DNA from 3 places in the Limosilactobacillus fermentum genome. Region 1 is predicted to be linked to each of the others. Evidence: predicted binding sites of a transcription regulator. Region 1 holds the regulator's gene; each other region holds the start of a gene.
What was found. Region 1 encodes NrdR, which represses ribonucleotide reductase genes. Its sites were predicted from a motif close to ACACNATATATNGTGT; they were not measured.
Positions count from the first base shown of each region.

Region 2: a site for NrdR is predicted at 1,404-1,419, ahead of FG166_RS08955 (class Ib ribonucleoside-diphosphate reductase assembly flavoprotein NrdI). Genes of this name have one in related genera too.
Region 3: a site for NrdR is predicted at 979-994, ahead of nrdH (glutaredoxin-like protein NrdH). Genes of this name have one in related genera too.

Region 1 is NZ_CP040910.1:1,386,143-1,388,408, reverse strand. Features, by position in the region: gene mutM (DNA-formamidopyrimidine glycosylase) at 1-632, shown strand, start outside; gene coaE (dephospho-CoA kinase) at 625-1,245, shown strand; gene nrdR (transcriptional regulator NrdR) at 1,290-1,748, shown strand; gene FG166_RS06930 (DnaD domain protein) at 1,748-2,266, shown strand, end outside.
Region 2 is NZ_CP040910.1:1,777,584-1,779,849, forward strand. Features, by position in the region: gene nrdE (class 1b ribonucleoside-diphosphate reductase subunit alpha) at 1-931, opposite strand, end outside; gene FG166_RS08955 (class Ib ribonucleoside-diphosphate reductase assembly flavoprotein NrdI) at 928-1,389, opposite strand; gene FG166_RS08960 (L,D-transpeptidase) at 1,743-2,266, shown strand, end outside.
Region 3 is NZ_CP040910.1:389,338-391,603, reverse strand. Features, by position in the region: gene dnaX (DNA polymerase III subunit gamma/tau) at 1-51, opposite strand, end outside; RNA gene ffs (signal recognition particle sRNA small type) at 181-278, opposite strand; gene tadA (tRNA adenosine(34) deaminase TadA) at 307-831, opposite strand; gene nrdH (glutaredoxin-like protein NrdH) at 1,088-1,309, shown strand; gene nrdE (class 1b ribonucleoside-diphosphate reductase subunit alpha) at 1,409-2,266, shown strand, end outside.

The DNA.
Region 1 (2,266 bases):
TGGTCTCCCACCTACGGATGGAGGGGAGTTACTTTAACCAACCGACCGGCGCCGAAGTTGATAAGCACACCCACGTGATTTTTCACTTCACCGACGGCACCGACCTGTGCTACCGCGACACCCGTAAGTTTGGGCGGATGCACCTGGTTAAAACCGGGGAAGAAATGACGGTCGGCGGGCTGAAAACGATCGGCCCGGAACCAACTGAAGAGGACTTTCAGTTTGATTACTTCAAGCAGATCCTCAAGAAGAGCCGGAGCAAGATTAAGCCCTTCTTGTTGGATCAGTCCCACGTGGCCGGGTTAGGAAACATCTACGCTGACGAAGTCCTTTGGCAAACCCAAATTAACCCCGAGCAACCGGCTAATTCGCTGACTGACGATCAAATTAAGCGCCTGCGCGAAAACATCATCGCAGAAATCGCCCGGGCCACGGCGGGCCACGGGACGACCGTCCACACCTTTAAAAACGCCTTCGGGGACGCTGGTCAATTCCAAAATGAACTCCAGGCTTACGGGCACAGCGGTGACGCTTGCCCGCGCTGCGGCACCAAGCTAGTCAAAATTAAGGTGGCCCAGCGGGGGACGACTTTTTGTCCGCACTGCCAAGCGCTGGTGGAACCAGATGACTAAGGTAATTGGTTTAACCGGCGGGATTGCCAGCGGCAAATCGACCGTGGCGGCCCAGTTGCGCCAAGCCGGCCTGGTGGTCCTTGATGCCGACCAAGTCGCCCGGGCGGTGGTCCAAAAAGACAGTCCCGGCCTGCTAGCGCTGACCCGGGCCTTCGGACGTCAAATTTTAAAGCCGGATGGGAGCCTAAACCGGGCCAAACTAGGGCAACTGGTCTTTAGTGACCCGGCGGCCAGGAAACAAGTTGACGCCATTACCCACCCCTTGATTCGCCAAGTTTTTGAAGCAAGCCTAGCCGCGTTGAAACGACTAGGGGTGCCGCTAGTTGTCTTAGACGTTCCCTTGTTGCTGGAAGCCGGCTACCAACGCTATTGCGATCAGGTGGTGGTCGTCAAGGTTGACCCGCTTACCCAACTGCACCGTTTGATGGCCCGTAACCACTACGGTAGCCAAGAAGCCAGGGAACGAATCGCCACCCAAATGCCGTTAGCGGAAAAATTGGCCCACGCCGACGTGGTAATTGATAACAACGGGAGCAGGGAAAAGACTGCCCGTCAGGTGGCTAAGTTGATTGCTAGCTGGCGGGAAGGGGCCGATTTGCACTCTGTGGTATAATATAGTTTACGAAACTATTTGTCAGGAAATCAGGAGGAACTTCGATGCTTTGTCCACACTGTCATCATAATGGATCACGCGTGATCGACAGTCACCCCGCTGAAGATGGGATGTCCATCCGGCGGCGGCGCGAATGCGTCAACTGTGGCTTCCGCTTTACCACCTTTGAACGATACGAGGAAACACCGTTACTCGTGGTCAAAAAGGATGGAACCCGGGAAGAATTTAACCGCCAAAAGATCTTAAACGGGCTCGTGCGCTCGGCGGAAAAGCGGCCGGTCAGCATGGATAAGCTAACCAAGATTGCCGATCACGTCGAAGCCCGGGTCCGGCGCCTTGGTGAAAACGAGGTCTCCAGTCAGGTCATCGGTGAGTTTGTCATGAACGAACTTAAACCGGTCGACGAAATTGCCTACATCCGCTTCGCCAGTGTCTACCGCCAGTTTAAAGACGTCGATGCCTTCTTTAAGGAAATTGAATCGATGAAAAAGGAGGAGCGTTGATGGGTACCACCCCATTTAAGCTACAACCGCAAACCGGCTACCTCGTCGCCGCCAGTCCGGATTACGCCGGCATAGTTCAAGAGTGGTTGGTGGATTACTACCAACCACTACTTAGCCCCACGGCGCTTAGCTTATTGTTGGCACTTAGCGGGCGGTTGGTCCCCAACCCGATGCCAGCGGAGCGCCACCAGCACACCGTCCTGTTGGACCAATTAGGGGTGGGGATTAATCAAATTGACCAGGCCCGCGGCCAACTGGAGGCCCTGGGGCTGTTGCGGACCTTCTTTCGGGTCGATCAGCTGGGCCCGGTAGTGATCTACCAGCTACAGGCCTTAAAGAGCCCCGCGGAATTCATTAACGAGGACCTGTTTGCCGTCGTTCTTTTACAACACGTGGGGGAACGGCGCTACCAGCAGTTGGTGGACAAGGCTAACCGTTACCACCTGGCTACCGATGACTATCACGAGTTAACCCAGGGCTTTTTTGAGGTCTTCAAGCCGCTGGCGTCTCCGGCGGAC
Region 2 (2,266 bases), 390 kb from region 1:
CCCGCTCGACGTCGTAGGGGCTAAATAAATACATTGGGGCGTTGGACTTGAGCAACTGGTAGTACTTGTCTGGCACCACCAGGCCCAAGGAGAGGGTCTTGACCCGGATCTTTTCGTCGGCATTTTCCTTTTTGGTCTCCAAAAAGGCCATGATATCAGGGTGAAAGACGTTTAAATAAACCACCCCGGCGCCGTTACGTTGCCCCAGCTGGTTGGAATAAGAAAAGGCGTCCTCTAACAACTTCATCACCGGCAGGACCCCAGACGAGGCGTTTTCGATCTTCTTAATCGGGTCACCAGCCGCCCGCAAGTTCGACAAGTTGACGCCAACGCCGCCACCAATCCGGGACAGCTGGAGAGCCGAATTGAGCGCCCGACCAATCGATAGCATCGAGTCCTGGACGTCAATCAAAAAGCACGACACCATCTGGCCGCGCCGCTTCTTACCGGCGTTTAAAAAGGTGGGCGTCGCCGGCTGGTAGCGCTGATTAATCAACTCGTCGGTCAGGTCCTTGGCTAACTGTTGGTCGCCGCGGGCCAAGTAGAGGGCGTTGGCCACCACCCGGTCGTTATAGTCCTCCAGGAATCGCTTACCGTCGTTGGTCTTCATCGCGTACTGGGCGTAAAACTTGTAAGCCCCCATGAAGCTCTTAAAGCGGAAGTGGTGGGCGCGCACCCGGGCCTCTAATTGGTCAATGAATTCCGCCGGGTACTGGTCGAGAACCGCCCCGTCCAAGTAGTCGTCAGCGACCAGCTTCGCCCGCCGTTTTGCGGGGCTTTGAAAGCGAACCGTTTGGGGAATGATGTGGTCTTTAAAGTAGGCCTTTAAGGCGTCCTGATCGTAATGGACGGCAATTGAGCCATTTTCCGGGATGTTAACTAGATTGTTGTAGTAAAAATAGGATTGTGGATCCGTTCGTTCTTCCGTCATGCTTGTTCCTCCTCAAAGGCCTGGGACCGTTCCAGTAGCAGTTGGCCGATCCGGGTGATGTCGTTGTCGCTGCCCCGTAGTTCAAAGTCGGTCAGGTAGGGAAAACCGAACCGCTTGGCGTACTGCTTAGCCGTCAGGGCGAACTGGCGGTTAAAGTTACGGTTACCGCTGCCGATGATCCCGTAACAGCGGTGGTAGTTGCCTTCGTAGGCGAGGTAGTGGCCCAGCGCCGGTGATAGAATCTCGCTGTAGCCGTTATCGCGACCGTTGCCACCGTTTAAAAAGGCCGGCAAAATCGTCACGAAGGGCGCCGTCAGTTTTTGGCGGTCCGGTTTCTCACGGACGTTAATCGAATTCACCACCACCCCCAGGTCTTGGTAGTAGTCCGTTAAGCGCCGCACAAAATCTCGGGTGTTGCCACTCAACGAGATATACAAGATATTGATTTCTTTAGCCATTCATTGCACTCCAATCACAAGATGTTGTGGTTGTGATTGTACTAGATTTAGTTATTAATTAAAATTAGAATAATTTAATATTCTTCGTGATCAACCACTTTGTTCCCCACCGCTATTTCTGATTAACGGGGCCTCCCCTCTGCCCTTTCTTGACCCCCGTCACGGATCCGATGAGAAAAATTTAATTTAATACCGAACTCATCACCGTTCAGATTGTCACTTCGTTAACTAAGTGATCGACCGGTCGGGATTACGACTTGGTTAAACTTTGGTTACCATTACCTGGAAGGTGGTCACCGCTCGTGAAAGTGTGCTACAATCCAGCTATTAGTGAAAATCAAAGGAGGATCAGAATGCGGTCTTCATTAAAACGCGGCCTGCTCGCCGTTGCCCTCACCTTAGTCGTGGCGATCGGGTTTGCCAACCTCTTGGGTAACCACCGGGTCGATACCGCCAACGAAGCCAGCTCTTCAAGTACATCAGAAACTAGTTCGGTCATGCGGACACCAATTGACTGGCAAAAGTCATCGGAAACGGTCGCCTACCCGGACGTCAACGCCCACCCCGACCTATGGATCAAGGTTTCCAAGAAGAAACAGCGGGTTTACCTAATCGATAACGGCAAGATCTTATACACGATGTATTGCTCAACCGGGACCGGTAAAAACGATACGCCAACCGGGACTTATTACATCCAGGCTGAGCGGGGGACTTACTTTTACAGTCAACAGAGTGGTGAAGGGGCCCATTACTGGGTTTCCTGGTTAAACCACGGTGAGTATCTCTTCCACTCCGTCCCAACCGATGAATCCGGTAATTACAAACTTTCTGAAGCAAAACAACTCGGTAAAAAGGCTGCCTCCCACGGTTGCGTCCG
Region 3 (2,266 bases), 890 kb from region 1:
GTCACTAAACCGCTGGGGTCGCCAAACCCGGTAGAGCGCCTGATAACTCATCTCTGTTCCTCCCTGCTTTTGAAGATATCTTTATCCATTATACTAGCTTTTAATCATCTACCAAAAGAGATATCTCAAAATTCAAAGAGGCTGGGAGAAAACAATGTTTCTCCCAGCCTCCTGGTTAATTTCATTCAAACTTAGGGCACAAGAAATCGCAAACTTAGTGCTGCTCCCTTCCAGGCCTGACACGGTTCGTAAGGACGCCCTTGCCCTAAGGCCTAACGGCAAAAACAATCATACACTATTTTTCGGTCACTGACCAGCCTTTTGAGCCGCATTTTCTTCCTGGCGCCGTTTTTTCTTCGCCGTCTTTTGCCGCTTACGGATCGCCCGAAAGAACTCCTTGAGCATTTGACTGGCTTCTTCTTGCATTAGGCCCTGGTGAACTTCAACTTGGTGGTTCAAGCGGGTATCTTCTAATAGGTGGTAAAGGGAGGATACCGCCCCCGCCTTTTCATCCGGGGCCGCAAAAAAGACTCGTTTAATCCGTGAATTGATGATCGCCCCGGAACACATGATGCACGGTTCAAGGGTGACGTAAAGATCACATTCTTCTAGTCGCCACGAACCCAACGCTTGGCAGGCCTCCATGATTGCTAATACTTCGGCGTGGTAGGTGGCATCTTGGAATTTTTCCCGCATGTTGTGTCCTCGTCCGATAATTTTCCCCTTATAAACGACGACCGCCCCAATTGGAACTTCGCCCAGCAAGGCCGCTTGGTTAGCCTCCTTGAAGGCCTCCTTCATATAACCACGCTCCGTTATTTTTTCTTCCATTCTTTGCCCCCCTTTTGGCTAGTTTTTTATCGCTCTTCAGTGTACAATATGCTCTTAGTTACTTTCAAATCTGTCGATATGACTGTTCAATCATCGGCTAAAAATTTTTCAACTTTTTTTGATTCGGTCCTAACCACGTCCCATCAACCACCATATCTTGTGTTATCGTTTTCGACCAGCACGAGATATGGTGGTCTTTTTATGATTGATCGGCTATACTAGAAAACATCAAATATTGGTAAGGGAGGAAATGCTCATGGTAACCGTCTTTTCCAAGAATAATTGCATTCAATGCAAAATGACCAAGCGTTTCTTAGAGGAACACAATGTAGCGTTCATTGAACACAACATCGATGAACAACCTGAATTCATCGAAAACTTAAAGGCAGAAGGCTTTTTGGCAACCCCCGTCGTTAAACTTCCCGACGGTAACGCCTTCACCGGTTTTCGACCGGATCGCCTTTCAGCCTTGGCCTAAGGGCGCTGCAAAAATTTTACGGGCGGCGACACCTGTTCTAGGTGCCCGCCCTTTTTATTGTTATTAACTCAGGTATAAAAGAAAGTAGGAACGTGATCAATGGCTCTTTCAGAAATTGATATGACCAAGGTGAAGTACTTCGACCTAAACAACGAGATCAACATCCCCAAGGATGGTCAAATCCAGTTGAACCTCGATCAAGAAGCCCTAGACGACTTTATTAAGGAAAACGTGGAACCAAACACCAAGAAGTTCTCCTCCGTAATGGAACGGCTAAACTGGTTAATCGAAAACGACTACCTCGAAGAAGACTTTATTCGCCAATATACGCCCGCCTTTTTAGATCGACTCTACCAATACTTAAAGGAACAAGACTTCCACTTCCACTCCTTTATGGCCGCCTACAAATTTTACGCCCAATACGCCATGCGGACCAACGACAAGGAATACTACCTGGAAAACTACATCGACCGGGTGGCTATGAACGCCTTGTACCTAGCCAACGGGGACGAACAACTGGCCATGGACCTGGCTGATGAGTTAATCCACCAACGCTACCAACCGGCCACGCCAACCTTCTTAAACGTTGGTCGCAAGCGGCGCGGGGAATTCGTTTCCTGCTTTGAAATCCAAGCTACCGATGACATGAACACGATCGGGCAGACGATCAACTCCGCTTTGCAACTATCCAAGATCGGTGGCGGGGTCGGCATCAACTTAAATAACCTCCGCGAAGCCGGCGCCCCAATCAAGAAGATCAAGGGGGCCGCTTCCGGGGTTGTCCCGGTCATGAAGCTCTTAGAAGACGCCTTTTCATACTCCAACCAACTGGGGCAGCGCCAAGGAGCGGGGGTTGTTTACCTCTCCGTCTTCCACCCCGACATCATTGACTTTTTGGGGGCCAAAAAGGAAAACGCCGACGAAAAGGTTCGCTTAAAGACCCTTTCCCTGGGGGTA